DNA from 4 places in the Hymenobacter monticola genome. Region 3 is predicted to be linked to each of the others. Evidence: riboswitches for the same ligand, from Rfam matches in the RefSeq annotation. Region 3 holds a riboswitch; each other region holds the start of a gene.
The links. Region 3 has a riboswitch for S-adenosylmethionine ahead of metH (methionine synthase). Riboswitches for the same ligand answer to the same signal wherever they lie in the genome.
Positions count from the first base shown of each region.

Region 1: linked by a shared signal. The riboswitch ahead of MTP16_RS05095 (O-acetylhomoserine aminocarboxypropyltransferase/cysteine synthase family protein) and the one ahead of metH (methionine synthase) in region 3 are both predicted to bind S-adenosylmethionine.
Region 2: linked by a shared signal. The riboswitch ahead of MTP16_RS22625 (trans-sulfuration enzyme family protein) and the one ahead of metH (methionine synthase) in region 3 are both predicted to bind S-adenosylmethionine.
Region 4: linked by a shared signal. The riboswitch ahead of MTP16_RS20615 (ATP-grasp domain-containing protein) and the one ahead of metH (methionine synthase) in region 3 are both predicted to bind S-adenosylmethionine.

Region 1 is NZ_CP094534.1:1,180,432-1,187,639, forward strand. Features, by position in the region: gene MTP16_RS05080 (lysylphosphatidylglycerol synthase transmembrane domain-containing protein) at 1-949, shown strand, start outside; gene MTP16_RS05085 (hypothetical protein) at 1,039-1,461, opposite strand; gene MTP16_RS05090 (LysM peptidoglycan-binding domain-containing protein) at 1,642-1,932, shown strand; SAM riboswitch class I at 2,211-2,324, shown strand; gene MTP16_RS05095 (O-acetylhomoserine aminocarboxypropyltransferase/cysteine synthase family protein) at 2,714-4,093, shown strand; gene metX (homoserine O-acetyltransferase MetX) at 4,357-5,385, shown strand; gene MTP16_RS05105 (homoserine dehydrogenase) at 5,596-6,849, shown strand; gene MTP16_RS05110 (alpha/beta hydrolase fold domain-containing protein) at 6,953-7,208, opposite strand, start outside.
Region 2 is NZ_CP094534.1:5,407,930-5,415,137, reverse strand. Features, by position in the region: gene MTP16_RS22650 (CTP synthase) at 1-2, opposite strand, end outside; gene MTP16_RS22645 (T9SS type A sorting domain-containing protein) at 200-1,654, opposite strand; gene MTP16_RS22640 (hypothetical protein) at 1,892-2,062, shown strand; gene MTP16_RS22635 (Na+/H+ antiporter) at 2,165-3,775, shown strand; gene MTP16_RS22630 (YidH family protein) at 3,794-4,063, opposite strand; SAM riboswitch class I at 4,165-4,279, shown strand; gene MTP16_RS22625 (trans-sulfuration enzyme family protein) at 4,421-5,611, shown strand; gene MTP16_RS22620 (hypothetical protein) at 5,861-6,724, shown strand; gene MTP16_RS22615 (NADH:flavin oxidoreductase) at 6,838-7,208, opposite strand, start outside.
Region 3 is NZ_CP094534.1:772,536-779,743, reverse strand. Features, by position in the region: gene metH (methionine synthase) at 1-1,900, opposite strand, end outside; SAM riboswitch class I at 1,974-2,082, opposite strand; gene MTP16_RS03470 (molybdopterin molybdotransferase MoeA) at 2,471-3,691, opposite strand; gene MTP16_RS03465 (SDR family oxidoreductase) at 3,811-4,878, opposite strand; gene moaC (cyclic pyranopterin monophosphate synthase MoaC) at 5,177-5,668, shown strand; gene MTP16_RS03455 (NTP transferase domain-containing protein) at 5,677-6,867, shown strand; gene MTP16_RS03450 (hypothetical protein) at 7,089-7,208, shown strand, end outside.
Region 4 is NZ_CP094534.1:4,918,185-4,925,392, forward strand. Features, by position in the region: gene MTP16_RS20610 (LLM class flavin-dependent oxidoreductase) at 1-214, opposite strand, end outside; gene MTP16_RS20615 (ATP-grasp domain-containing protein) at 355-1,350, opposite strand; SAM riboswitch class I at 1,711-1,805, opposite strand; gene MTP16_RS20620 (TonB-dependent receptor plug domain-containing protein) at 1,897-3,861, opposite strand; gene MTP16_RS20625 (M1 family metallopeptidase) at 4,062-6,539, shown strand; gene MTP16_RS20630 (carbonic anhydrase) at 6,661-7,208, opposite strand, start outside.

The DNA of each region.
Region 1 (7,208 bases), 410 kb from region 3:
CAAGCCCGGCGAGCTGGCCCCGCTGGCCCACGCCGACTGGCGCTGGCTGCTGGCGGCCGTGCTGGTGCTGGCCGCCCGCGACCTGGGCTACATCTACCGCATCCGCCACATTGCCGAAACCGAGCTCACTTACCGGCAGGCGCTTGATGTGATTATGATTTGGGAATTTGCCTCCTGCGTGCTGCCCTCGGGCCAGGGTGGCACGGGGGCGGCCCCTTTTATTCTCGAAAAAGAAGGCATTCCGCTGGGCAAGGGGCTGGCATACATCATGGTGACGGCCCTACTCGACAACCTCTATTACGTGGTGATGGTGCCGCTGGTAGTGCTCATCGCGGGCGCCGGGCTCTACCCCCACGAGGCCCTGCAAACCGGCTTCGTGGCCACGCTGCGGGTGGCGTTTGGGGTGAGCTACCTGTTCGTAACGCTCTACGCGGGGCTGATGCTGTACGCCATTTTTGTCAATCCGAAGTCGGTACGCCGGCTGCTGGTGCGGCTGTTTTCGTTCCGGCTGCTGCGGCGCTGGCGCCGCCCGGCCTACCGCCACGGGCAGGAGCTGGTGCGCGCCTCGCAGCAGCTGCGCGGGGCCGGCCCGGCCTACTGGTGGCGGGCGGGCGTGAGCACGGCCTTCGTCTGGACGGCCCGCTACGCCATCATCGGCTGCCTCATCGCCGCCTTCGTGCCCATGGACACGGGCACCTTCCTGTTCATTTTTGCCCGCAACATCACCTACAAAGTCATTTTGCTGGTGGCCATCACGCCGGGCGGCGCGGGCATTGCGGAGGGCGCGTTTCCCACTTTTTTCGGCAAGTTCATCGGCACGGCTACCATGACGAGCTTCGTGGTGCTACTCTACCGCATCGTGACCTATTACCTCTACCTGGTGCTGGGCCTGATTTTCCTGCCGCGCTGGGTGGCGCGGGTGTTTGGCAAGCGGCCCGCAGCGTTGTAAAACAGCCCGTCAAGCCGAGCGTATCGTTCAAACAAAAAGCCCCGAACCGCAATGGCTCGGGGCTTTTTTATCATCAGCAAACGCCAAGTTTATTCCTTTTCCAGCATCAGAGTGGCGCCGTCGGCCGACTTCAGCGTGAGCTTGTCGTCGGTGAGGGTTTCTACTGCAAACTGGTTCGACGTGGAGCTGCCTTCGGGGGTGAAAGAGATGGTTTTAGCAGCCTGGTCGAAGGTGTATTTGCCCGACACAGCGCCGGCGGCTCCGTCGGTCATGGTGTAGTTGCCGTTGGCAAAAACGTGCAGCTGCTGGTCTTTCTGCGCGTCGGTTTGCTTTACTTTGTCGCCGGTAGCATCGGTTTCTTTGGCGGTTTTCCAAACTTTGCTATCGGTACCGTATAGCATATTCACGCCTTCTACCTTTCCTTTGTCGTTGCCGCAGGCGGTAACGAACAAGGACAGCAGCAACAGCAAGCTGGCCACATAACGGAGCGAAAACAGAGACTGAGGTTTCATGAGCACAAAAAAAATGGTGAAAGAATGAGGTGGTCTGCGGTTGCAAACTCGTCGGCTTACGGCGGCTAAGCAAAAGAGTTTAATGCGAAACCCCGCCGGGACCGGCCCGTATATGGGCCCTGTTAGCTGGCTCGCACGTCGGCTACTCCACAATTTTTCTCCATCTTACTGAACTAATCCATGGGACTCTTTGATTTTCTCAGCGACAAAGGCGAGCAAAAACCCGTAGAGCCCGCAGCGAAACCGGCTGCTGGCGGCACTGATTTTTTCGGAAACGCCGCCGACGCCCAACCGGCTACGACCGGCGACTCGTACACCGTGGTGAGCGGTGACTCGCTTTCTAAAATTGCCAAAAACCACTACGGCGACGCCGCCAAGTGGCATCAGATATATGAGGCCAACAAGGCCACAATCGGCGCAAACCCTGACCACATCGAAGTGGGCCAGGTGTTGACGATACCTAGTCTCTAGGTACTTTTTTGCAGAAAAAAGGTGAGAAAAGCCACTCTGTTTCAGGGTGGCTTTTTTGCGTTTATATTAATCATAACCAACTGCCATCCTGAGCGCAGCGAAGGACCTTCTCACGTCAGGAAGCTTTGACGTGAGGAGGTCCTTCGCTGCGCTCAGGATGACAGCTGGCTTGAGCCAGCGAAAAATATTTTTCGCTTTTCGCATTGCCCATCCAAAAATTTCTCCCGTACATTTGCCCTACCAACGCGGTACTCCCTGCTAACGGCGGGAAGTTTCAAGTTTTATACAGAAGCGGCGAGAGACTAGGCTCCCTGACCCGCTGGCAACCATCCTCTGCGAAAGGTGCCAATTCCTACCCACGGCGGCTTCGGCCACCTTGGGGCATATGATTCGAGTGCCATGGAATACTCCGCTGAATCCGCTTTCTTGAACCCGACTGCTCCGGCTGCTTTCCGCGCCGTGGTTTCGGGTTTTTCTGTTTTGGCCCTTGCCGGCCAGCTCCACGCCACGCGCCCGGCACGAATGCGAATGTGCTGTTGCTGCCCGTGTTGTTGCTAAGCTGATTTCAGCTTAGGCTCCCCCTCCCCTCCTTTCTGGATTTTCTGGTGGCTTGCCACGGCCGGCGCGCGCCCTTTTGGGCTCGCGCGGCTGGGTTCGGGCCGCCGCTTCAACACGGGCTATTCGGGGGATTATTACGTCATAAAGCGCTTACCCAAAGCATTTTGGCAAATCCAAACAATTCATCATTACGGGTTTTCAATCCCCCAAACGCAACCGCATCATGTCCGCTCCCTCCCTGCACTTCGAAACGCTGCAACTCCACGCCGGCCAGCAGCCCGACCCCACCACCGGCTCGCGCGCCGTGCCCATTTACCAAACCACCAGCTACGTGTTCAAGAATGCCGAGCACGGCGCCAACCTCTTTGCCCTGAATGAGTTCGGCAATATTTACACCCGCCTGATGAACCCCACCACCGACGTGTTTGAGCAGCGCGTGGCGGCGCTCGAAGGCGGCGTGGCGGCCCTGGCCACCAGCTCAGGCCAGGCAGCTCAGTTTATTGCCCTGAACAACATCCTGCAGGCCGGCGACAATTTTGTAAGCACGGCCTTCCTATACGGCGGCACCTACAACCAGTTCAAGGTGGCATTCAAGCGCTTGGGCATCGAGGTGCGCTTTGCCGATGGCGACAACCCGGCCTCTTTTGAGGAGTTGATTGACGAGAAAACCAAGGCCATTTACCTCGAAACCATTGGCAACCCCAGCTTCAGCATTCCCGATTTTGAGGCCATTGCCGCCATCGCCAACCGGTATGACCTGCCGCTGATTGTGGACAACACCTTCGGCGCGGGCGGCTACCTGTTCCGGCCCCTGGAGCACGGCGCGCACATCGTGGTAGAGTCGGCCACCAAGTGGATTGGCGGGCACGGCACCAGCATCGGCGGCGTGATTGTGGACGGCGGCACCTACGACTTCGGCAACGGCAAATTTCCGCAGTTCACCGAGCCCAGCGAGGGGTACCACGGACTGGTTTTCAATGACGTATTCGGCAAGGGCGGGCCGTTCGGCAACATCGCCTTCATCATCCGGGCCCGGGTGGAGGGCCTGCGCGACTTCGGCCCCTCGCAGAGCCCCTTCAACGCCTTCCAGCTGCTGCAAGGCCTCGAAACCCTGAGCTTGCGCGTGGACCGCACCGTGGAAAACGCCCTGAAAATTGCCACCTGGCTGGAGCAGCACCCGCAGGTAGAAAGCGTGAACTACCCCGGCCTGGCCAGCAGCCCCTACCACCGCCTGGCGCAGAAATACCTGAAGCGCGGCTTCGGTGGCGTGCTGAGTTTCCGCATCAAGGGCAGCAAGGAAACAGCCACGCAATTCATCGACAACCTGAAGCTCATCAGCCACCTGGCCAACGTGGGCGACGCCAAGACGCTCATCATTCAGCCCTCGGCCACCACGCACCAGCAGCTGAGCGAGGCCGAGCAGCTAGCGGCTGGCGTCACGCCCACCTCGCTGCGCCTCTCGGTCGGCATCGAGCACTTCGAGGACATTAAAGCCGACTTGCAAGCGGCATTCGATGCTGTGGGCAACACTGCGACCCAGCCCACTGAGGGTGATGAAGTAGACGAACCCGAGTTGGAGCACGCCCAGCCGCTGGAAGTGTAATTGTTAGTGATTAACGGTTAGTTGGTTCCAAAAGGCCATTGACCACTAACCGTTAACCATTAATCACTAAAAAACTGCCGCTGGCGGGCCACCTCTGGTGGGCCGGCGCCAGCCTCGCTGGCGGCCTAGGTATTTGGCAGCGGTAGAATCGGCCCACGGGCTCACCGACTTTCCTGATTTACAGTTGGAGGAAGTATGGGGGTGAGATACCGATGGTGGGCCTCGTGCGCCGATTCTACTGCTGCTTTTAGTTGTTAGAACCCATGTCAGAACAGTTTTTTTACATCCCCAGCCTGCCTCTTGAAAGCGGAGAGACCTTAGAAGATGCCCGCGTAGCCTACCGCACCTGGGGCCAGCTCAACGAGGACCGCGACAACGTGGTGTGGGTGTGTCACGCCCTCACGGCCAACGCCGACGTGCTGACCTGGTGGCCCGGCCTGGTGGGCCCGGGCTGCTACTACGACCCCGCCGAGTGGTTCATCATCTGCGCCAACGTGCAGGGCTCCTGCTACGGCAGCACCAGCCCGCGCGACCCTGACCCTGCCACCGGGCAGCCGCGTTACCAGCACTTTCCGCGGCTCACTATTCGTGATTTGGTGAAGGCCCATGAGCTGCTGCGGCAGGACCTGGAGCTGACCGACATTCACACGCTTATTGGCGGCTCGTTGGGTGGGCAGCAGGCGCTGGAATGGGCCGTGCAGCGGCCCGATTTGTTCGACCATTTGGTGGTTATTGCCACCAACGCGCGGCATTCGGCCTGGGGCATCGCCTTCAACGAGGCGCAGCGGCTGGCCATTGAGGCCGACCCGACTTACGCGGCCGGCCAGCCCGGCGGGGGCGACGAGGGCCTGCGCGCCGCCCGCGCCATGGCCCTGCTCAGCTACCGCAGCTATTCGGCCTACGCCGAAACCCAGACCGACCCCGACGATGACGAGCTGCCGCGCGAGCACCGCGCCAGCTCCTACCAGCGCTACCAGGGCGACAAGCTAGTGGCCCGCTTCGACGCCTACAGCTACGTGGCCCTGAGCCACAGCATGGACTCGCACAACCTGGGCCGGGGCCGGGGCGGCGTGGCGAAGGCGCTGCGCCGCATTGGCGCCCGTACGCTGGTGCTGGGCATCACGTCCGACGTGCTATTTCCGCTAAGTGAACAGCGGGAGCTGGCCGCGCACATCCCCGGAGCTATGTACGCCGAGTTGGACTCCCGCTATGGGCACGACGGCTTCTTGCTGGAAACCGGGGCCATTACGCACTTTCTGGAACGGTTCTACGCGCCCACGTTCGTGCACTGAGCAACGAGACTCTTGGGCATTAGTTGGATTGTAAAGAAGAATACCTGACTGAGCCAGAAACAGGCTTTTTGAGCACAAAGCGAAGCTATTAAGCACAAAGCGAGGTCAGTCAGCACAAAAGCTAAGTGCCCAGCACAAAACTATTTGCTTGAGCACAAGAGCGGGGCGTGCACTGCAGCTACCCCCCAAGCAAATTTAACGTTACTTAAGATGAATGAAAAGAACCCATTGCGCATCGGCCTGATTGGGTTTGGCTGCGTGGGACAGGGTTTCTACGACATCGTGCAACGGCAGCCAGAACTGAACTTGGCCGTGACGCGCATTGCCGTGAAAACGCCCGACAAGCCGCGCCCGCTGCCGGCCCATCACTTCACTTACCACGCCGATGAGCTGCTGGCTGACCCGGCAGTGGATGTGCTGGTCGAAGTCATCGACGACGCAGCCGAGGCATTTCGGCTGGTGAGCACGGCCCTGCGCCAGAGCCGCCGCGTGGCCACGGCCAACAAGGCCATGCTGGCTCGCCACCTGCCCGAGCTGGTGCAGCTGCAGGCCGAGTTTGGCGGCACGCTGCTGTATGAGGCAGCCGTGTGCGGCAGCATTCCGGTGGTGCGCACACTCGACCAGTATTTCAGCCACGAGCCGCTGCACGCCCTCAGCGGCATCTTCAACGGCTCCTCTAACTACGTGCTGACGCGCATGAGCGAGGACGGCTCGGATTACGCGGCGGCCCTAGCCGAAGCCCAGTTGCAGGGCTTCGCCGAAACCGACCCGGCCCTGGACATGGGCGCCTTCGACCCTCGCTCCAAGGCCGTGCTTCTGGCCGCTCACGCCTACGGTGTTTTCTTGGAATCTGACGCCGTACTGAACCTGGGCATTGAAGGCATCTCAGCGGCTGATATTGCTTATGCAGCGTCGCAGGGGCAGAAAATCAAAGTAGTGGCCAGCCTCAGCCGCCTGCCCAGCGGCCACCTCACGGCCCTGGTGACGCCGCAGCTAGTGGGGCCGGAATCACCGCTCTACGGGGTGGAGCGGGAGTTCAACGCCGTGGTGCTAGATGCGGAATTCGCCGGCACGCAATTCTTGCAAGGGCGCGGCGCGGGCGGGCACCCCACCGGCTCGGCCGTGCTGGCCGATGTGCTGGGCCTGCGGCGCGGCCTGCGCTACCAATACGCCAAACAGGCCGCTGCGCCCGCCGTGCAACTCACTCACGGCCTGGAACTGGACGCCTACGTGAGCCACCCCGACGCCGGCGTGCTGCGCGAGGTGCTGACCTGGCTGGAGCTGCCCACTGAGGCCCTAGCTTCCACCGAAGCGGGCGGCGCTTACGCCACCGGTCCAGTGGCGGTGCAGCAGTTGTGGGCCTGGCGCCGCGAGCTGCGAGCCAACGGCGTGTTTGTGGCCCGCGTGGGCGAGGCGCGCGTAACCGCGCTGGTAACCGAAAAGGCGGCAACTGGTTGGGCGTAAAAGCACGTGTACCCCGAAGCTCCTGCTTCGGCTCGGCAGAACATCAACTGTTCAACGCGAGCCGAAGCAGGAGCTTCGGGGTACACGTGCTTACGGGTACTCCCTACTTGAACTCGATACGCACGGGCACTTGCCCAGGGAATTTCAATAAGTAAATCCCCGCCTTGAGCGAACCGCGTAGCACGGAGAGGTCGCGAGTGCTGACCGGGTTGATGGTGCGCACCACGCGGCCGGCGGCGTCCAGCAGCTGGGCTTCGGTCAGGTTCACCCAGGCCTCGGGCAGCTGGATGCGAATGGCCGCGTCAGCTGGGTTGGGGTAGGCTTGGGCGGCGGGCTGGGTAGTAGCCACGGAGCGGGCG
Region 2 (7,208 bases), 970 kb from region 3:
ATGACGGGAGTCAAAAGTACGGCATTCGGAGTTGGGAATCCAGGAAAAAACTCGGGCCATTGCGCGTCGTCTGGCCACTTTGGCGCTCAATTGCCTGAGTCGCTACGGTTCCGGTTGCCTGCGGACTGTGCCAAAAAAGCCCCCGCCACCAGTCGGTAGCGGGGGCTTTGTATCGTGGAGGGTACTCACTGTTCGCAGATTATTCGAGCACCACACGCTTAGTTATTAGGTAGGCATTTGCCTGCACCCGTAACTGGTACACGCCCCGAGCTAATTCGGTGGTGGCAAACGAAAGTGGGCCCCCGACAGGCGGCGCGGCGGTGTGCTGACGCACCACCTGGCCCAGCGCATTCAGCAGCGTCACCTGCACGCCTGCAGCGCCCCAAGCGGCCGGTAACTGCACCGCAAAGCTGCCCCGCGCCGGGTTGGGAAACAGGGAAACTTCGGCCGCTGCGGCACCAGTAGTGGCAGCCAGAGGCGTGAAGGTGCCGGTGTTGAGCAGCACCCCAACTGTGCTGCTGCCGAAGTTAGCCGTGATGATATCCGGTCGGCTGTCGCCATTCACATCGGCTACGGTTACACCGTATAACGTGAAGCCGGCGCCGGTGCCGGCTGCATAAGTTGTTGCCGTCGAAAATCCCCCGGCGGCTTGCCCCAGTAATATTCCGGCCGTTTCGGTGCCCGCGTTGGCGGTCACGAGGTCGAGCCGGCCATCGCCGTTCACATCGGCCACTGCCACCCCATCCGGGTTGCTGCCGGGCCCGGTTGAGTAGGTGCGGATTGGGGCAAGTCCCCCACCGACCTGACCCAGCAACACCCCGACGGTGTTGCGGTTGGTGCTGGTCGTCACGATATCCGGCCGGCCGTCGCCGTTCACGTCGGCCACGGCCAAGCCATTTGGACGGGTAGTGCCGATGGTTGGGTAGGTGCTGACCGGGCCGAAGCCCCCACCCGCTAGTCCAGGCAGTATTCCGACGCTGCCGTCGTGGTTTGTGACAATGTCTGCTCGGCCATCGCCATCCATGTCGGCCACCGCTGCGCTTTTCGGGTAAGCGCTGGTTAAATGAAAGCTGAAGGGAGCAAAGCCCCCGCTGGCCAGCCCTAGCAGCACTCCCGCCGAACCGTTGCCGGTGTTGGCCGCCACGATGTCCGGTCGGCCATCGCCGTTCACGTCGGCCACGGCCAAGCCATTTGGACTGGTGCTGGCATTAATTCCGGTCAGGTACGTACTGGCGGGAGCAAATCCCCCACCGACGAATCCCAGCAACACCCCGACATTGTTGGTTAGGAGATTGGTTGCTACGATGTCCGGTCGGCCGTCGCTGTTCACGTCGGCTAACGCTAGGCCAAAGGAGAGGTCGCCACCAGTCAGGTAGGTGTTAATGGGGGCAAAGCCCCCACCGGACCGCCCCAGCAATACGCCCACGGAGCCCCCTGAGGAATTCACCGTCACGATATCCTGCCTGCCATCGCCGTTCATATCAGCCACGGCCACATTGTAAGGGAAGGTGTTCAAGCCAGTCGGGTACGTACTGGTTGGCGCAAAACTGGCCGGGGTTTGGGCCTGGGCCCCGCCGGCTGTAGCTAGTAGCAGCCCCAGCGCCGCCAGCAAGCGGGCCCGGCGTAGGTGAGTAGGAGAGGAGAGGTGGGGCATAAGAAAAAGATAAATGATAAACGGGTAGTCAATGGCCTTAAGGACTAATATTAGCGCCGAAATTCTTACTCAAAATTCATGCCTCCATCTAAGGCCGAACTGATTGGTAATAAATAATTCAGGTCCTGACGCCACTCCTACTGCCACCAAATAGGCACCCCAAAGCTGCCGTAATAAAATGACGCCACACCCCACGCCAAGCATTGAAATCGATTGCAGAAATGCGTATATTTATAAATGGCACGTTTCATCAATCACCTCGTCCACGTCTGGGGCCTGAGCCCGGTGCACTACTGGCACCTGCGTCTGCTGTTCGCCCTGTTGCTCGTGCCCCTGCTGGGGGTGCTTTACATCGTGTTTTTTGACCGGCCCCGGCGCCCCACCATGGGCCGCAAGCTGTGGCAATAAGCGTGTGACGGGTGGGGCTAAAAGGCAGAAACCAGCAAAGCCGTGTGGCGCGCAGCGCAGCATGATGTTTCTTTGAGGCGTTCATACGCCTCTGCTTGCCCTATGCTACACGAAACCCTGCTGCTGGTTCTTGGTCTGCTTTTCGTGGTGTTTCTGCTGGTGATGCTGGGGCAGAAACTGGGCATTTCCTACCCCATTTTCCTGGTGCTGGGCGGGCTGGCGCTGAGCTTCGTGCCCGGCCTACCGCGGGTGGCCATCGCGCCCGACCTCATTTTTCTGATTTTCCTGCCCCCACTGCTCTACGAAGCGGCCTGGACGACTTCGTGGAACGACTTCTGGCGCTGGCGGCGGGCCATTGGGCTGCTCGCGTTTGGGCTGGTGGGGTTCACCTCGGCCATTGTGGCCTACGTGGCGCAGGCCGTCATTCCAGGGTTCACGCTGGGGCTGGGCTTTTTGCTGGGCGGCATCATCTCGCCCCCCGATGCGGTGGCGGCCACCTCGGTGCTGCGCGGCGTGAAGGTGCCGCGGCGCGTCACGGCCATTCTGGAGGGGGAGAGCTTGATTAACGACGCCAGCAGCCTGATTGTGTTTCGGTTTGCGCTGCTGGCGGTGCTCTCGGGCACGTTTGTGTGGCAGGAGGCGGCCACCAGCTTCGTGGTAGTGAGTGGCATGGGGCTGGTGGTGGGCATTGTGGTGGCTTGCGGCTTCTTTCTGATTCACAAGTACCTGCCCACCACGCCCAGCATCAACACGGCCCTCACCTTCATGGCGCCTTATGTGATGTACCTGCTGGCCGAGGAGTTCCACTTTTCGGGCGTGCTGGCGGTGGTGAGCGGCGGGCTGCTGCTTTCGCACCTCTCGCACCGCGTATTCGATGCCAACACCCGCCTGCAGGCCAACAGCGTGTGGGCTGCGGTGAGCTTCGTGCTCAACGGGCTGGTGTTCATTCTTATTGGCTTGCAGCTGCCCATTGCAGTGGGCGGGCTGGGCGAATACTCCCTGCAGCAGGCCATTTCCTACGGGTTGCTGATGAGCGGGCTGGTCATCGTCATCCGGCTGCTGTGGATGTATCCGGCGGCGTTTGTGCCCCGCTTTTTGAGTGAGAAAATCCGCAACAGCGAGCCAAGCCCGGGCTGGCAGGGCACGCTGGTGCTGGGCTGGGCGGGCATGCGCGGGGTGGTGTCGCTGGCCTCGGCGCTGTCGGTGCCGCTGATGACGAACGACGGCCTGCAATTCCCGCAGCGCAACCTCGTGCTGTTCATCACCTTCGTGGTCATCCTCGTCACGCTGGTGCTGCAGGGGCTCACGCTGCCGGCCATCATCCGCTTCACCAAAATAGCCGATAACGACGACCGCATGCCCCTGGAGGAGCAGGAAGCCGGTGTGCGCCTGCACATGCGCGAGGCCGCCGTGAAGCACCTGCAGCGCCAGTACCCCGCCGAAACCGAGGCCAACGAGCTCATTGCCCGCCTGCAGCAGCGCATGCAAACCGAAATCAACCTCACCGCCCGCACCCTCAACTCGCTGGAAGTGAACGACGCCGGCCGCGCCGCCCTACGCCAGTACCACATGGTGCTGCTCGATGTGCTGAACGTGCAGCGCCAGACGCTGGAGCACCTGCGCCACCACGACTCCTACGACGACGAGGTGCTGCGCCAGCAGGAAGCCCAGCTTGACCTCGACGAGGCCAAGGTGAAGCATATTGAGCGCTAAACCGCAGGAGCCGCGCCGCTAATTGGGGCGCTCGCAGGCAGCCAGCTGCCGGCGGTGCACGCGGAAGCGCAGCAGCCCCACCAGCAGTACCACGGCTGCCACGGCCAAGGCCATGTAGCCCAGTCGGCCGCCGCGCTCGGGATGGAACTGCAGCAGGGCCAGCCCAAACCCCACCAACGCCAGACAGGTGCGCACATAGGTAAGCAAGGTGCGTTCGTTGGCGAGGCGGGTGCGCTGCAGGGCCAGCCGGTCGGTGAGGGAAAGAGGGGAGGGAGCGGAAGGACGCATGAGGCCAGCGGAGGTAAGCGGAGTAAAAAGGATTTTTGAGGCCGACTACTTGCGCGGTTTTACTTGCCCGCTATATTTGCAGCGCGCTCCCTCATACGGAGCACTTATCAAGAAAGGCGGAGGGACAGGCCCTGCGATGCCTTAGCAACCAGCAGCAATGCCAGGTGCTAAATCCTGTTCTGAGTCGGCTTTGGCCGGTTCAGGAGAAGATAAGTCTACAAGATGTGCCCCGACTGCAGCGGGATGCTCTTCTGACTTGTCGGAAGGGCTTTTTTTATGCCTTTCCGGTGAGAAATCTTGAAAGTGCTTAGGTAAGCGGGTGCGTTTTCGTCTCAACCACAAAAACGCCAACAACCCATGCAAGCCTCCACCCGACTCATTCAGTCTTTTCCCGTCGACGAGCTCACCGGCGCCCTCGCCGTGCCTATCTACCAGACCTGTACGTTCGTGCAGGAGTCGCCGGGCGTCAACAAGGGCTACGATTACTCCCGCACCGCCAACCCCACCCGCAGCGCCTTGGAAAAGCTGCTGTCTGGCCTCGAGCACGGCCATTCGGCCTACGCCTTCGCCAGCGGCATGGCCGCCATCGACGCCGTGCTCAAGCTGCTCTCGACCGGCGACCAGATTGTGGCCATCGACGACATCTACGGCGGCGCCTTCCGCCTGTTCGAGCACGTGTACCGCCGTTTTGGCATCGACATCGTGTATTGCGACACCGCCGACCTGGCCCAGGTACAGGCCGCCATCACCGACCGCACCCGGCTGGTGTGGCTGGAAACGCCTTCCAACCCCACGCTCAAAATATCCGACATTGCCGGGCTGGCCGAGCTGGCCCACGCCGCCGGCGCCTGGCTGTGCGTCGATAACACCTTTGCCTCGCCGGTGCTGCAGCAGCCCCTTTTGCTGGGCGCTGATTTAGTGGTGCACAGCGCCACCAAGTACCTGGGCGGCCATTCCGACCTCATTGCCGGGGCCGTGGTGGCGGCCACCGAGGAACTGGGCAAGCAAATCCAGTTTATCCAGAACGCCTCCGGCGCCATCCTGGGCCCGTTCGATTCGTTCCTGGTCATCCGCGGGCTCGAAACGCTGCACCTGCGCATTGCCCAGCACTGCCGCACGGCTCTGCAGGTGGCCCGGTTCCTGCAAACCAGGCCCGAAATCCAAGCCGTGTACTACCCGGGGCTGGCGTCGCATCCGGGCCACGCCCTGGCCAAGCAACAGCAGCCCGACGGTTTCGGTGGCATCGTTGCGCTGGTGCTGAAGGATGACACCGTGGAGGCAGCCACGCAGCTGGCTACCAGCCTGCAATATTTCAAGCTGGCCGTGAGCCTGGGCGGCGGCAAAAGCCTCGTGTGCCACTCCGCCTCGATGACGCACACGGCCATCCCGGCTGAAACGCGCCGCGCCGCCGGCTTCGCCGACAGCCTGCTGCGTCTCTCCATCGGCCTGGAAGCCGCCGACGACCTGATTGCCGATTTGGCGCAGGCGTTGGATGGCTTGGGCGTTGCAGAGCCGGTGGCGCTGGAAACGGAAGCGGTGCTGGCGTAAGCGCAGGCGGCATTTCGATGGTGCCCCGACGCACGGTCACGGCACGGTGCTGCGGTAGAGCACTTAGCGGATTACTAGCCCGTCGGGCGGCGCGCCACGCTGCCTGACGGGCTTTTGCGCGTTGAATGGTGCGGCGGAAATAGTCGGTTAGAGCAACCTGATGCATTCGGCGTCGTTTCCTTTAGCTGAGCTTATCCTTCTCTTTTTCCTTCTTTCCACATGAATCTTTATTACCAACCTTCCAACAAAATGCCTCTGGGAGGCGTGCTGCTGTTTTTGCTGGGCGGTGTGCTCGCGGGGGGCGTGCTGGCGTTCGTCTACATTTACGCCATCTGGTACATCCCTTTTGTGTACATCAACTTCTTCCTGTGCCTGGGTTTCGGGCTGGTGTTGGGCGGCATTTTGATGATGCTGGCCAAGGCCGGCAAGCTGCGCAGCCCCACCGGCGTGGGCTTGCTGGCGTTGCTGGTGGGGCTGGCGGCCGTGTACCTGGAGTGGAGCGTGTACCTCACGCTGCTGTTCAATGCCGAAACCACCGGCGCCGGGCGCGATGCCGATACCAGCACCTCGTTTAGCGCCAGCATGTGGGCCGATGTGCTCACCCACCCCGCCGCCATGTGGGAGGCCATTGGCAAAATCAACGAAACCGGCACTTGGTCGCTGAAAGGGGCCACGCCCTCGGGGGTGTTTCTGGCCCTTATCTGGGTGGTGGAGCTGCTCGTCATTGTGGGCGGGGCCTACTGGCTGGCCCGCTCGCAGGCCACGGAGCCCTTCTCCGAGGCGACAAATGAGTGGGCTGATGAAGAAACTTTGCCCCATCCCATCGGCTACGCGCAAGATGCCGACCACGTCCGCACCGCCCTCGAAACCGGCCAGTACCACACCCTCACGCCGCACGAAATGCAGTCGGAAACGGAGCCGTTTGCCCGCCTTAAGCTGCATCGCGCCCCCAACGACGGCAACTGCCAGTACCTGACCCTGGAGAACGTGACCACGAAAGTCGACGACAAAGGCAAAGCCACGCAGTCAACGACTACCGTGGTGCAGCACCTGGCCATTTCAACGGCCGCGTATGAGGAGTTGAAAAAACGCTTCGGCCAGCTACAAGCCTAAGCAAGGGCCGAAAGCACTTGTACCCCGAAGCTCCTGCTTCGGCCCGTCAGAACGTTCTAACGGGCCGAAGCAGGAGCTTCGGGGTACGAGTGCTTTAAGCGCAAACCGCCCGCTTATACCAGCGTGCGCAGCGCCTCGCGGCTGAAGCCAACCATTTCATCCAGGCGGCCTTGCTGAATTTTCTCCACCCAATCCGGGTCCACAATCAACTGGCGGCCCACGGCCACGAGGTCGAATTCATTCCGGTCGAGCCGGCGCAGCAGCTCGTCGATGCTCTGAGGCTCAGAAGCTTCGCCCGCGAAACCGGCCAGGAACTCGCCCGACAAGCCCACCGAGCCCACGGTGATGGTGGTTTTGCCCGTGAGCTTTTTCACCCAGCCGGCGAAGTTCAAATCAGAGCCTTCGCTCTCAAATTCCGGTTCCCAGAAGCGGCGCTGCGAGCAGTGAAAAATGTCGACGCCGGCCGCGGCCAGGGGCTGCAGCC
Region 3 (7,208 bases):
GCAGGCGCTCGGTGGCGTCGGCGCGGCGGTTGAGCAGCACGTCTTCCACCAGCTCCAGCAGGTCCTTGGGCACCTCGTCGTACACCGCCAGCTGGTTGGGATTCACAATGCCCATGTCCAGCCCGGCCCGGATGGCGTGGTAGAGGAAGGCCGCGTGCATGGCCTCGCGCACCACGTCGTTGCCGCGGAACGAGAACGAAATGTTGCTCACGCCGCCGCTGGTGAGGGCGCCGGGCAGGTGTTGCTTAATCCAGCGTACCGACTCGATGAAGTCGACCGCGTAGTTGCGGTGCTCCTCCATGCCGGTGCCGACGATGAGGATGTTGGGGTCGAAAATGATGTCGGTGGCCGGGAAGCCGATGCCCATCAGCAGGTCGTAGCTGCGCTGGCAAATGGCAATGCGCCGCTCGTAGGTATCGGCTTGGCCTTCTTCGTCAAAGGCCATTACCACCATGGCCGCGCCGTACTGGCGCACCGTGCGGGCCCGCTGCAAAAACACCTCCTCGCCCTCTTTCAGCGAAATCGAGTTCACGATGCTCTTGCCCTGCACGCACTTCAGGCCGGCCTCAATCACGCTCCACTTCGAGGAGTCTATCATCACCGGCACCCGCGCAATGTCGGGCTCGGAGGCGATGAGGTGCAGAAACGTCGTCATGGCCTGCTCCGAATCAAGCATGCCCTCGTCCATGTTGATGTCGAGCACCTGGGCGCCTTCCTCCACCTGCACGCGGGCCACGGCCAGCGCCTCCTCATAAGCACCCGTGCGAATGAGCCGGGCAAAAGCGCGCGAACCCGTCACGTTGCAGCGCTCGCCCACGTTCACAAACAAGCTCTCGGGCTTGATGTCGAATGGCTCCAGGCCGCTGAGGTGGGTGGCGGGCTGCAACTCAGTCGGCAACTCGCGCGGCTTGTACCGCTCGGCCAGCTTGCTCAGTTCGGCGATGTGCTGGGGCGTGGTGCCGCAGCAGCCACCCACCACCGTCACGATGCCGTCTTTCAAATAGTCTTCCACCAGCGCCGCAAATTCCTGGGCCGACTCGTCGTAGCCACCGAAAGCATTGGGCAAGCCGGCATTGGGGTAGGCCGAAATGTGCACGTCGGAAATGCGGCTCAGCTCCTCCACGTACTGCTTAAGCTGGTGAGCACCGAGGGCGCAGTTCAACCCCACGCTCAGCAGCGGCAGGTGGCTGATGCTGTTCCAGAATGCCTCCACCGTCTGCCCGCTCAGCGTGCGGCCCGAGGCGTCGGTGATGGTGCCCGAAATCATGACGGGCACCACGCGGCCCCCATCGTCAAAGAATTTCTGCACGGCGTAGAGCGCCGCCTTGGCGTTCAGCGTGTCGAAGATGGTTTCGATGAGCAGTGTGTCCACGCCGCCATCCACGAGGCCGCGCACCTGCTCCAGGTAGGCAGTGGCCAGCTCGTCAAACGTCACGGCGCGGAAGCCGGGCCGGTTCACGTCGGGCGAGAGCGAGGCAGTGCGGTTGGTGGGGCCCACGGCGCCGGCCACGAAGCGCGGCTTGTCGGGCGTGCTGTATTCATCGGCCGCCTCGCGGGCTAGGCGGGCCGACTCGTAGTTCAGTTCATACACCACGTGCTCCAGGCCGTAGTCGGCCTGTGCAATGGTGGTGCCCGAGAAGGTGTTGGTTTCCACCATGTCGGCCCCGGCGGCGAAATACTCGGCGTGGATGCCCTTGATGATGTCGGGCCGCGTGAGGCTCAGCAGGTCGTTGTTGCCGCGCAGGGGCCGGTCGTGGTCGGCGAAGCGGGCGCCGCGAAAGTCCTCCTCCGTGAGCGGGTGGCGCTGAATCATGGTGCCCATGGCGCCGTCGAGAATCAGCAGGCGCTGGCGCAGGATTTGGGGAAGCGGAGAAGGAGCGGCGAGGGTGGCGGTGGGCATTTCTTTTCTGGGGTCGAATAGCTACGTAAGCGCGTATCCAGAAAGAAACCCGTGCGGGCTGGCACAGTTCCGGCTGTCATCTTCTTTCACCAAAAACAGCGGTGAAACGGGAGTTGGCACCTACTCGCGGTAGGTTGCCAAGACGTCATCGGGCCCGGTCCCTCGGTCTTTCTGGATAGCAGCGTAGGGCGAAGATACGACGCAACCCTTTAAATCAATTTGGCCCCGTGGGCCTACCTCCAAAACAAAGCCCCGGCCCGCGCCAAGTGGGCGCAGGCCGGGGCCTTCTGCTATACAAAGCCGCTACAAGAGCTAGTCTTTCTTCACGCAATTCGGGACGGTCTTGCCGTCTTTTTTCTTGGTTCCTTCCTGCTCGTAACCTTTCCAGCAGGGGTCTTTTTTGGCGGTGCTTGCTTTTTTCGTCGGCATAATTCGGGTGGCTTCCGGTGAGAAAAAAGACGGTGGCCAGTGCGCCGGGCCACCCTCAACACTCAGCCGCTGGCGCTGCGACTCGGGCTGCTGTACGCAGTCCGGGGCCAGAAGTTCAACTAAAGAACCATAAAAGCCAGCTTACAGCACCCAGCACGGCCACGCACTGCCCGCCAGAAACACGGCCGGCTCCGGCGGCAGCTCCAGAAACGCCGTGGCTCCCACCAGGCTCAACATGTCGCCCGAGCCGCCCACGCGCAGCGGCGTAGCCAGGCGCCGGCCTTCGGTATCCACGGTCAGGCGCACGGGCACGAAGTGTGTGAGCTGGGGCTTGAAGTTGATATCCACTGTGAGCACGGCCGGCGCAGGGGTTTCAACCGCTGCTACTGCCGGCGCACCTTCCGGCTGCTGCACGGCGCGCAGCCAGGGCCGCGCGTAGCGGCAAGCCGTGATGAAGGTGGAAACCGGATTGCCAGGCAAGCCAAACACCACCGGCCCGCCTTCCCGGGCCCCAAACCACAGCGGCTTGCCGGGGCGCTGCTGCACTTCGTGGAAAATTTCGCGCACGTGCAGCTCGCGCAGCAGGCCCGGCAGGTGGTCGGCGCGGCCTTTGCTCACGGCCCCGCTCAGCACCACGGCATCGAAGCCCGCGCCGAGGATTTTGGTGAGGCCGTCGCGCAGCTCATCGAGTGCATCGGACAGGTGGAAGAGCGAAACCGCGGCTCCGTCCTGCGTGAACAGCGCCTGCAACGCGTAGGCATTGGAGCGCCGAATCTGGTGCGGCAGCGGCGTTTCCTGAATGCCCACCAGCTCGTCGCCGGTGCTCACCACGGCCACGCGGGCGGCGCGCGTCACGGCCACTTCGGCGGCGCCCACGGTGGCGGCCACGGCCAGCTCGGCCGGACCCAGGCGGGTGCCGGGCGTCAGCAGGGCATCGCCGGCGCGGCGGTCGGCGGCCTGGTGGTGGATGTTGACGCCGGACGTTTCGGGCGCCGCAATCTGGATGCGGGCGCGGTTGTCGTGTAGCAGGATGTCCTCGTAGCGCACCACTACGTCGGTGCCGGCGGGCAGCACCGCGCCGGTCATCACCTCCACGGCCTTGCTGGGGTCGAGCAGGGGCCGGGACGGGGCGCCGGCGTACTGCGCGTGCTGAATTTCAAATTCCGTTTGCCCGCCAGCCCAGGCGGCGTGGGCCACCGCAATGCCGTCCATGGCCACCCGGTTGAAAGGCGGAAAGTCGCGGTCGGCCGTCAGCGTTTCGGCTAGCACGCGGCCGGCGGCGTGGAGCAGGGGCACGGTTTCGGGCGGCAGCGGGCGGGCCGTGGCGAGGACGAGGGCGATGGCTTCGGCGGGGGAAAGCATGGGATGGAGTTTGATAGAAAGTAGGGGCGGGGCTTGCCCCCGCCCGTCGTTGAACAATACTACATCTGACCGTTCAACGACGGGCGGGGTCAGGCCCCGCCCCTACCAATTCTGGGAAGCTACGGAATCAGCCGGTTCTGACGCAATTGCGCGAACAAGTCGAAGAAAGAGTCTTCCGTGCTCTGAAATACCGTGAAGCCGCGCTTGCGGCTGTTGGCCATGTCCGTCATCACCTCAATGGGCCGGCCCAGGTCCAAATCGGTGTGCCAGGGCGAAGCCAGGCGGTTCAAATCCGGCTCGGTCAGGCCGTGCTTGGTTGCGATTTCGCGCCAGGTGTTGGCATCCTGCGCCAGCTCGGTTTCCAGCGGGTGAATGGTGCCGTCGAAGCCCACGGCCTCCACCCCGAACCACTCGGCCAGGCGGCCCCACAGCTGGCTCCAGCGGAAAACATCGCCGTTCACCACGTTGTAGGCCTCGTTGCGGGCGGCTTCGGTGGTGGCGGCCCACACCAACTGCTTGGCAATGACGCGGGCATCGGTCACGTCCGACAGGCCTTCCCACTGCGCCTGCGAGCCGGGCCAGCGGAAGGGCCGCCCCGTTTCCTTGCAGATGCTGGCGTACACGGCCAGCGTGGTGCCCAGGTTCATGAGGTTGCCCACGGCCTTGCCGATGATGGTGTGCGGCCGGTGAATGCTCCAAGTAAAGCCGTCGCGCTCGGCCGCGGCGTACACCTCGTCTTCCTGAGCGTAATAAAAGTTGTCGAGCGCCAGCCGGGGCTGCGACTCGCGCAGAGGTGTGGGCGGCGGCACACCCCCGCTCACGTAGGCCTCAAACGGCCCCAGGTAGTGCTTCAGCCCCGTAACCAAGGCCACGTGCTGCACCGAGTGCTTTGGCCCGAGCACAGCCAGCAGGTTGCGCACCATGGCGCTGTTCACGCGGATGTTCTCGGCCTCGGTGTCTTGGCGCATCCAACTGGTGATGAACACGTGCGTGGGTTGAATGTCGGCCAGGGCGGTTTCGAGGCTGGCAGGGTTCATCAAATCGGCGGCCACGGGTTGCAGGCCGGGAATGCTGGTATCGGGCCGGCGGGCCAGGCCGTAGGTGGTCCAGTTGTGGGCCAGCAGCTCCTGGGCTAAGTTGCTGCCGATGATGCCACTGGCGCCGACGACTAATGCGGTATTGTTCATAATTAGATAGGGGAAAGGAGCGGCCTTAAATGGGCCGGCGCGGCGGATTTGCCGCAGCAGGCGCGGTCCATGCGGGCCGGCGCCGGTTAGAAAACGGCTGCCTGGCTCAATAGTTTGCCACAAAACATTTGGGGGCTGAGTTAGCTAGATGAGAAGCAGCGCGGACTTTGTAGTCCGCGTCCCCGCACCGTTCGGGTGTCATTTCGGATTTTAGCTTGTCGATACGGACTACAAAGTCCGCGCTACAGCCAGCGCATTTCACTCAACGATTAGTAGACAAACCACGTCTCTACGACCTATGCTTACCAAGAATTTTACCCACGTCAACGCCGCCAACCAACCCACCATGGTGGATGTGGGCCAGAAAACGCCCACCCGCCGCGTGGCCCGCGCCCACTGCCGCGTGGTGCTGGGCGAGGAACTGTTGAGCCGCGTGCAGGCCGGCGAGATGCCCTCGCACAAAGGCCCGGTCATTCACACGGCCATCCTGGCGGGCATCATGGGCGCCAAAAAAACGGCCGACCTCATCCCGCTTTGCCACCCGCTGGGCCTCGATGACTGCAGCATTACCATTGAGCCCGAGGGCGCTGACGCGCTGCGCGTGGTGTGCACGGCCGTGGTCACGGGCCGCACCGGCGTGGAGATGGAGGCCCTGACCGGTGCCACCGTGGCCGCCCTCACCATCTACGACATGTGCAAGGCCTTTTCGCACGACATCACGATTGATAACGTGCAGCTTATCGCCAAAACCGGCGGCAAGAAAGATTTCAATCGGTTCGAAAATTTGTAAATTCCGGCATGGATAGTCTGCCTAGCTCAACCGTAAAACGCTTCAAGCACGCCGCCCTCACCCGCCCCGACGTGGGCGAATTTGGCCGCCACGAACTCGCCATTCTCGGCGCGCCCTGCGGCGACATTCAGACGCTGGTAGCGCAGCTGCTGCCGCTGCTGGCGCCCCAACTGCGCGTCGCTTACGTGGATGCCGACCACGCCGCCGGCGATGCCGCCGCGGATGCACCGGCCGCGACCAGCAAAGCCATGCCCTATGTGGCCGAAAACGGCCTTTCGGCAGAGCTGGTTGATAAAATCACCCACCGTCAGCTCAACCTCACAAGGGTGCTGGACCGCTTCACGCAGCCCGAGCTGCTGGCTCACGAAAGCGTGGTGCTGGTGAATGGCAACCACTTCCGCGCCCGCCAGCAGGTCGTCATCGTCGACCCGCGCAAGCCCTTGGACAAGAAGCTCGACCGCCTCACCGATGTGCGACTTATTCTGCTGGCTGAAGGCCAGACGGAGCTGCCCGCCGTGCTGGCCGAACACTTCAGCGCCGCGCCGCTGCCGCCCGTGCTGCGCCTGCCCGAAACCCAAAAAATAGCCGCCTTCATCAAGCAGTGGTACCAAATGGCCGTGCCGGTGCTGCGCGGCCTCGTGCTAGCCGGCGGCCGCAGCGAGCGTATGCAAACCGACAAGGGCGCCCTGCACTACCACGACCTCGACCAGCGCCAGCACACCGCCGCGCTGCTCAGCGAGTTTTGCCCCGACGTGCGCGTATCCGTGCGGCCCGACCAGGCAGCGAATCTGCCCGCCGGGCTCAATCCCCTGCCCGATACCTTTCTGGGGTTGGGGCCGCTGGGCGGCATCCTATCGGCCTTTCAGGCCGACCCGAATGCGGCGTGGCTGGTGCTGGCCTGCGACCTGCCTTTCCTCACCCGCGACACGCTGGAACACCTGGTGAGCAACCGGCAGCCGGCGCGCATGGCCACCTCGTTCCGCAGCCCCTGGGATGAATTTCCCGAGCCCTTGGTCAGCATCTGGGAGCCGCGCAGCTACGGGCAGCTGCTGCGGTTTCTGAGCCTGGGCTACTCCTGCCCGCGCAAGGCCCTCATCAACTCCGACATCGAGCTGCTGACCGCGCCCGTGGCCGAGGAGCTGCGCAACGTGAACACGCCCGAGGAGCGGGCCGCCGCCGAGCAGGAGCTGGCCCGCTGATTTGCTGGAAAAGGCAGCCAGGCCGGCGGCCAGGCAGCTCAAAGCCCAGAAAAAAGATTCTTGATTAACTTTCTGAAAGCCTGATTGCCGCCACGGTAGTCAGGCTTTTTTCGTGCGCGATGGATGCAATGTGAGGGAAGAAAAGGGCGTTTGCAGCACAGGTTGGCACACTTTTCGAATTCCGCCCGCCAGCGTTTATTCATTCACTCGCTATTACTATCATGAAAAAAGTCCTCATTCCAGCCGCCTTGCTTCTGGCCACGGCCGCTGTTTCTTCGGCTCAGGCGCAGGATGTGCGCTTTGGCCTGCGCGCCGGAGCCAACTACTCCAACCTGGCCGGC
Region 4 (7,208 bases), 1.5 Mb from region 3:
CCAGCGCGGCGGCCGTGCTCCAGGCTTCCAGCGACGGTGCCTCGGTGCCCTTGATGTCGTTCAAATACAGTTCGGCGATGAGCGTGAGGTCGTAGCCCCAACCCTCGCTGCGCTGCGCCAGCTGCTTCACGTAGCTCCAGTCGGTGGGCATCTGCTCGTCCTCGACGTTGCGCAGCCAGCCCCCAAAAATGGGCATCCAATATCCAAATTTCATGGCAGTTTTCTTATTGCCAACCGTCATTGCAGCGCACAGCGAAACACCCTCTCCCGGTGAGTATTCTTCGCTGCAACGAAGCGGCGAGGATGCCTCGCTGCACGCCGTGTTGACGGTTAACCTATTTCTTGATAAGCGGCTTAAGCCGTTGCCAACTCGACTTGCACGGCCGCCGGCACCGCAGCCGGCAGCTGCGTTTCGAGGTAGTCTACGAAGCGGGCGTAGGGGTCAAAACCCACCACGTTCACGGCATCGGCCACGAAGTTGGAAAGAGCGTTGATGTCGTAGAACAGCACGTCGCCGGTGCGGTCGTCGATGAGGTATTCGATGCCGCCCACGTCGATTTTGGCGGCGGCCACGATGCGCTCCACGGCGGCAATTACCTCAGCCGGCGGCGTGAAGGCTTCCACCTGAATCCCTTTTTTCGGCGCCTCCGTGAGGCAAAACTCGGCCGACTGTTCCTCCGGAATCTGGCAGATTTCGGCCGGGCACAGGTTGAAGCTCTCGCCGGTGGTGTACACCTTCATGGCGTAGAGGAACTTGCCGTCCAGCGTTTCCACGCGGTGGATGTTGCCGCCGCGGGGCGTCACGTACTCCTGCACCAGGGCAGTCTGGTCAATGCCGAGGTCTATCTGGTTGGCGTCCACGGCCGCTTGCAGGCCCTCAATGGTGTCGAAGCGGATGATGCCCGCGCCGCTGCCGCCGATGTTCACCTTCACCACGATGGGGAAGCGCAGCTCGCGGGCCGCGTCCACGGCGCGCGAGGCGTGGTTGATGACGCGCGAGGCCGGGTACTTCAGCCCCAGCGACTCAAACAGCGAGAGCTGCCGGGCCTTGTTGGTTTCGATGCTGGTGGCCACCGAGCCGTTGATGATGCGCGTGCCGATGCGCTCCAAATGCGTGGCGTAACCGGCCGTGTGGAAGATGCCCTGTCCGTGCCCGCGCAGGTAGGCCGAGGAGCTCATGCGGTTCACCACCAGGCTGTAGCGGCTTTCTTTTTCCGAAGGGTTGAAGAGGTGGTGGGCGGCGTCAATCTTCTCGTAGGGCAGTCCGCGGCGGTCCAGCTCGGCAAAGAGCGGCTTGAACCATTCGGGGTGCTCGAAGTAGATGCCAATGGGCTTTTGAACAGCAGACATACTTGGAAATAAAGTAGTTGAAATACAGGCAAGCGGGCACGCTGCTCAACGCAGGTGGTGAACTGGCAAAGCCCGAAATGAGAGGAGGATTTGGCCGCCCAGCGCCTTGCGCCAGGCCACGGCCGAACAAGGATGAGAAACCTCGACGGATATGCGCAACACCGCAGCCGCACATGGCGGCCCGGCGAAGCCAATATGCTCCGGTTTCGGTTTAGCTACCCGCGATGAAAAAGAGGCACCGGGTTAAGCCAGGCAACAACAGCAACAACACGCCATGCCAGCCCGGTGCATCAGCGCCAGACGGGCATTAAAAGCTGTAAAAATTGCGGGTTGGTTGTTGGAGGCTTCCACGGCAACTTGTTTTTATATGGTCAGGAATTGGCACCGTTTCAGGAATATCCCAGATGGTTGCCGACGCGTCGTAGAGCCTGTCTCTCAGCGTCTCTGTATAAAAACAATCCTTTGGGGAGAAAGAATTGATACGGCAAAGATACAGCAAGGCCCTTCGATTTGTTCAAACCGAGGGGCCTTGCTATGAAAAACGGGTTATTTCCGCAGCGCCAGTCGCAGCCCGCCCATCAGCCAGCGGGTGGGCATCTGAGCGCCCAGCAGGTCGGAATACTTCTCGTTGAACAGGTTCTGCACCTGGCCCGTGAGCCACAGCCGCTGAGGCAGCAAGGCCACTTCGAGCCGGGCGTTGAACACCGTGTACTCGGCGTTATTTGTGCGGTTGATGGCTGCGGCAGTGCTGGCGTCGCGCTGCTTCCAGAGGCCGCTGAGGCTGCCGTTCACACGCTTTGAGGTTAGGCTGACTGTGCCTGACACTACCTGGCGGGCAATGTTGGCGAGGTACTGCGAGGCGATGTTGTCGGCATTGCTCACCTTCACCAGCATATAGCCCACGCTGCCGTCAAAGCGGGTGGTAGGTGAGAATTGGCGCTGGTACACCAGCTCCGTTTCCAGGCCGCGGGTAGTCACGTCGAACAGGTTTTGGGCGTAGCGGTAGGTGGCGGCGGGGTTGAGGTTGGTGAGGCCGCTGGCCTCGATGACGCGGGCGCCGGGCGTGGGCACGTAGTCAATCTGGTTGTTGCCCTTGCGCAAAAAGCCGGTGGCTTTCACCGTGAAACCGGGCAGCGAGCGGTAATCGGCGCCCGCCTCGTAGTTCATCGTGCGCTCGGCCTGCAAGCCGGCGTTGCCCACGTTGAAGCCGCTGGGCACGGTGCCAGCCCGGCCGTTGGCGTTATAGCGCTCGGTGAAATCGGGCGCGCGAATGGCCCGGCCGATGGCGCCGCGCACGGTCAGCTCCTCCCCTATCTGCTGGCTCACGTTGAGCTGGGGCACCACTTCGGTGCCGTAGGCCTGGTCGTGGTCGAGGCGCAGGCCGCCGGTGAGGGCTAGGCCCGCCGTGGGCGTGAGGGCCACCACGCCGAAGGCCGCGTAGTGCCACTGGTCGTGGTTGCCGCGGTCGTTGCTGACCACCGAGCGGTGGTCGGCCTGGCCGCCCAGTGTGGCCCGCAGCTTGTCCGTGAATTGCTGCTGGTGGCTGAGCAGCACGTTGGTATAGCGCGTGAGGTGGTCGCTGGCCACCGAGGTGGGCGTATAGAGGTAGTAATCGGTGCTGCGGCTGGTCGACACCTGAGCCTCGGTGCGAGCCCGCTCGTTGTGCTGGTAGCGCAGCTGGCCCTGGTACCAGTCCTTATTGGTGGTTTCGCGCGAGAGGTCGCCGATGGCCGTGGTGTAGAAATACTGGGCGCTGTAGTCGCGCCGGTCAAGGCTGGCGCGGGCAGCGGCGCTGAGCTTGGGCGTCAGCTCATAAGCGGCCGAAAGCGAGTAGGTTTTCAGGTCGACGTCGCTGCGCTGGGTGCCGGGGTAATCGCGCAGCTGGCCGTCGGTCTTGTTCAGCAGGATGCCGCCGCCCAGGCGCAGCTTGCCGGACGCCAGGAAGCCGCCGGTGTTGGTGTGCCACAGGTTGTACTCGCCACGCATGGTGGTGCTGGTCAGCTCGGCCTCGTGGCGCCGCTCGGTGGCGGCGAAGGTTTTGGTGACGATGTTGATGACGCCGCCCACGGCGTCGGGGCCATAGAGGGCCGCGCCAGCGCCGCGGATGATTTCAATTTGCTCAATCTCGGCCGGCGTGATGGGCATGTAGGCGCCGAAGTGGCCGGTCAGCGGGTCGTTGAGTCGCATACCGTCAAGCAGGAAAAGCACCTGGTTGAAGGTGCTGCCGCGCATGCTTACATCGGCCTGCGCGCCGAAGCTGCCGCGGCTCTGAATTTCCAGCGCCGGCAGGCAGCGCAGCAAGTCATCGATGGAATTGACGGGGTAGCGCGCCACGCTGGCACCGGAAATGACCGTGACGGCGTGCCCAGTCTGGTTGCTGGGCTGGGTGAGGCGCGAGGCAAAAACGGTGACTTCGCGCAGGCTGCGGGCGCTGTCGGCGGGCGTCTGGGCCAGCGAGTTATAGGCGATGAAAGAACAGAAAAGCGGTGTAGCGTAGCGCGTCAGTCGCATGCATTGAGGCCTTGATGAGGGTGCAAACTTACTGTAGCGTGGACTCTGCGAGTCCGCGCACCGCGCCGCTCGTCTGCTGTTCGAGGTTCTGGCGGGCGCGGACTCGCAGAGTCCACGCTACTTTCGTAGCCCCGCAAGCAACCCCGGCGTTCCGGTTCGGTCCTTCGCGCGAACTCACCATTTCACTCACCGAAGTTTTAATGAAGCATCTTCACCTGCTGGGCCTGCTCGGCCTCGTAGCCAGCAGCGCCGCCTACGCCCAGGCGCCCGGCGCCAAGCCGGAATCGCCCTACCGCGCCTCCGCCACCAAGATTAACGACCTGGTACACACCAAGCTCGACGTACGCTTCGACTACAAAAAGCGCTACCTCTACGGCAAGGAGTGGGTCACGCTCAAGCCCCACGCCTACCCCACCGACTCGCTGCGCCTCGATGCCAAAGGCATGGACATCAAAACGGTGGCCCTGATGAACGGCGGCCAGCAAACCCCGCTCAAGTACGACTACGCCGACGGTATGAACCTGCGCATCAACCTGGGCCGCATGTTCAAGCCGGGCGAGGAGTACACCATTTACATCGACTACACCTCCAAGCCCGACGAACTGAAGGTGCAGGGCTCGGCCGCCATCACCGACGCTAAAGGTCTGTATTTCATTAACCCCGATAGCACTACCGCGGGTAAGCCAGTGCAAATTTGGACGCAGGGCGAGACGGAAGGCTCCTCGGCCTGGTTCCCCACCATCGACCGGCCCAACCAGAAAACCACCGAGGAAATCTCGATGACCGTGCCCGCCAAGTACGTGACGCTGAGCAACGGCAAGCTGGTGAGCAGCACGCCCGCCGGCCCCGGCCTGCGCACCGACGTGTGGAAAATGGACCTGCCCCACGCGCCCTACCTCTTTATGATGGCCGTGGGCGACTTCAAAAAAACCACCGACACTTGGCGCGGCAAGGAAGTGAGCTACTACCTAGAGCCCAAGTACGCGCCCTTCGCCAAGCAGATTTTCGGCAACACCACCGACATGCTGGAGTTCTACTCCAACCGCCTCGGGGTGGAGTACCCGTGGAATAAATACGCCCAGATTGTGGCCCGCGACTACGTGAGCGGCGCCATGGAAAACACCACCGCCACCCTGCACGGCGAGCAGGTGCAAATGACCGACCGCGAGCTGCTGGACCGCCCGTACAGCAGCGAATCGGTGATTGCGCACGAACTGTTTCACCAGTGGTTTGGCGACTACGTAACGGCCGAAAGCTGGAGCAACATCACCGTGAACGAGTCGATGGCCGACTTCTCGGAAGGCCTTTACGCCGAGCACAAGTACGGCCGCGACGCCGCCGATGCCCACTACTACACCTACCTGCGCCGCTACCTGAGCTCGCCGCGCGACGCGGCCAAAACGCTGGTGCGCTTCCACTACGACCAACAGGAAGAAGTATTCGACTTGGTGAGCTACCAGAAAGGCGGCGCCATCGTCGACATGCTGCGCACCTACCTGGGCGACGACGTGTTCTTCGCCGGCCTGCAGAAATACCTCCAGGACAATAAGTTCGGCAACGGTGAGGCGCACCAGATGCGCCTGGCGTTCGAGGCCGTTTCGGGCCAGGATTTGAACTGGTTCTACAACCAGTGGTACTACTCGCCCGGCCACCCCGTCGTGACCATCGACTACGCCTGGGACGCAGCCAAGAAGGTGCAGTCCGTGACCGTGAAGCAGACCCAGCCGGGCACGCCCTTCCGCCTGCCCTTCACCATTGATTACTACGTGGGCGGCAAGGTGATGCACCAGCCCGTGACCATGACCCAAGCCACCCAGACCTTCAGCATGCCCCTGGCCGCCAAGCCCGAGCTGGTGAACGTGGACGCCAGCAAGAAGCTGCTCTGGAACAAAACCGACAACAAATCGGCCGCCGAGCTGGCCTACCAGTACAGCCACGCCCCGCTGTATGTGGACCGCCGCGAGGCCGTGGCCGCCGCTGCCAAGGACCAGGCCACCAACGCCGCCTCGCGCGCCGTGCTGCTGGCCGCCCTGAACGACAAGTTCTACGCCATTCGCGGCGCGGCGGCGCAGTCGTTGAAAATGGACGACAAAGCGGTGGCCAAGGCCGCCGCGCCTGCCCTGCGTAAGTTGGCCGCCACCGAGAAAAACACGATGGTGCTGGCCCAGACGCTCACCTCACTGGCTCAGTTGAAGGACAAGAAGGACGAGAAGCTGTTCAACCAGAACTTCAACAGCCAGTCTTACAGCGTGCAGGCCGCCGCGTTGCGGGGCCTGGCCGCCGTGCAGCCCGCCCAGGCCCTGGCCCGCGCCAAAACCCTGGAAAAAGACGACAACGCCGCCCTCGCCCAGGCCGTGACGCAGGCCTATGCTCAAGGTGGCGGCGCGGCCGAGTGGGCTTACGTGCGCGACAAGTTCGACGCGGCCCGCCCCAATAGCCAGTTCGGCATGATGGAATCTATTGGCACGATGGCCGGACGCCTTAATGATGCCACGGCCATCACCGAAGGCGTGACCCGCCTTAAGACGATGGGCGTGAAGTACAAGATGTACGGGGCCGATAAACCCGTCATCGAGCAACTGAAAGCCATTGCCGACAAGCAGGCCAAAGGCCCCAACGCCGCCCTGGCCAAGGAGCAAACCGACAAAGCCATTGCCGAAATCCAAGCGGCTAAGTAGCCGTTGCTGCTTTGGCCGTTTCGGGTCATAAAAAAAAGCCTGCCGCGCATTGCGGCAGGCTTTTTTGTGAGCGGTGGGTTGGGAAACGCCTGACCGTTTTTAAATCAACTTAAATAGTTTCTTACTTCTTCGCCTTCGTTTCGAAGCCCGGTACTTCCTCGGCCGGGTCCTCGTTGGGGCCCTCGTAGGTATTGGCCTGTTTGTCGTCTTTCTGGGTCGGCTCGGGGGCGACGGCCTCGGTGGCGTAAATGGATTCGATTTCGTGCATCACCTTTTCGCTGCTGATTTCGAGGTCTTTCAGTACGCCGTCGGCGATGTCGTACACGAGGCCGTGCAGGCGGGGCGGGTTGTCGCCGCGCATGGCGTTCTGGATGATGTTGGTTTTGGCCAAGTTGCGCACCTGCTCAATCACGTTGAGCTCCACGAGGCGGCGGGCGCGCTGCTTGTCGTCCTTGATGCGCAGGTACTCGGTTTCGTGCGCCCGAATCACGTCACGGATGTTCACCAGCCAGTTGTCAATCAGGCCGTACTGCTTGTTGCTGGCCGCCGCGGCCACGCCACCGCAGCCGTAGTGGCCCACCACCATGATGTCCTGCACGCCCAGCACTTCCACGGCGTATTGCAGCACGCTCAGCAGGTTCATGTCGGTGTGCACCACCAGGTTGGCAA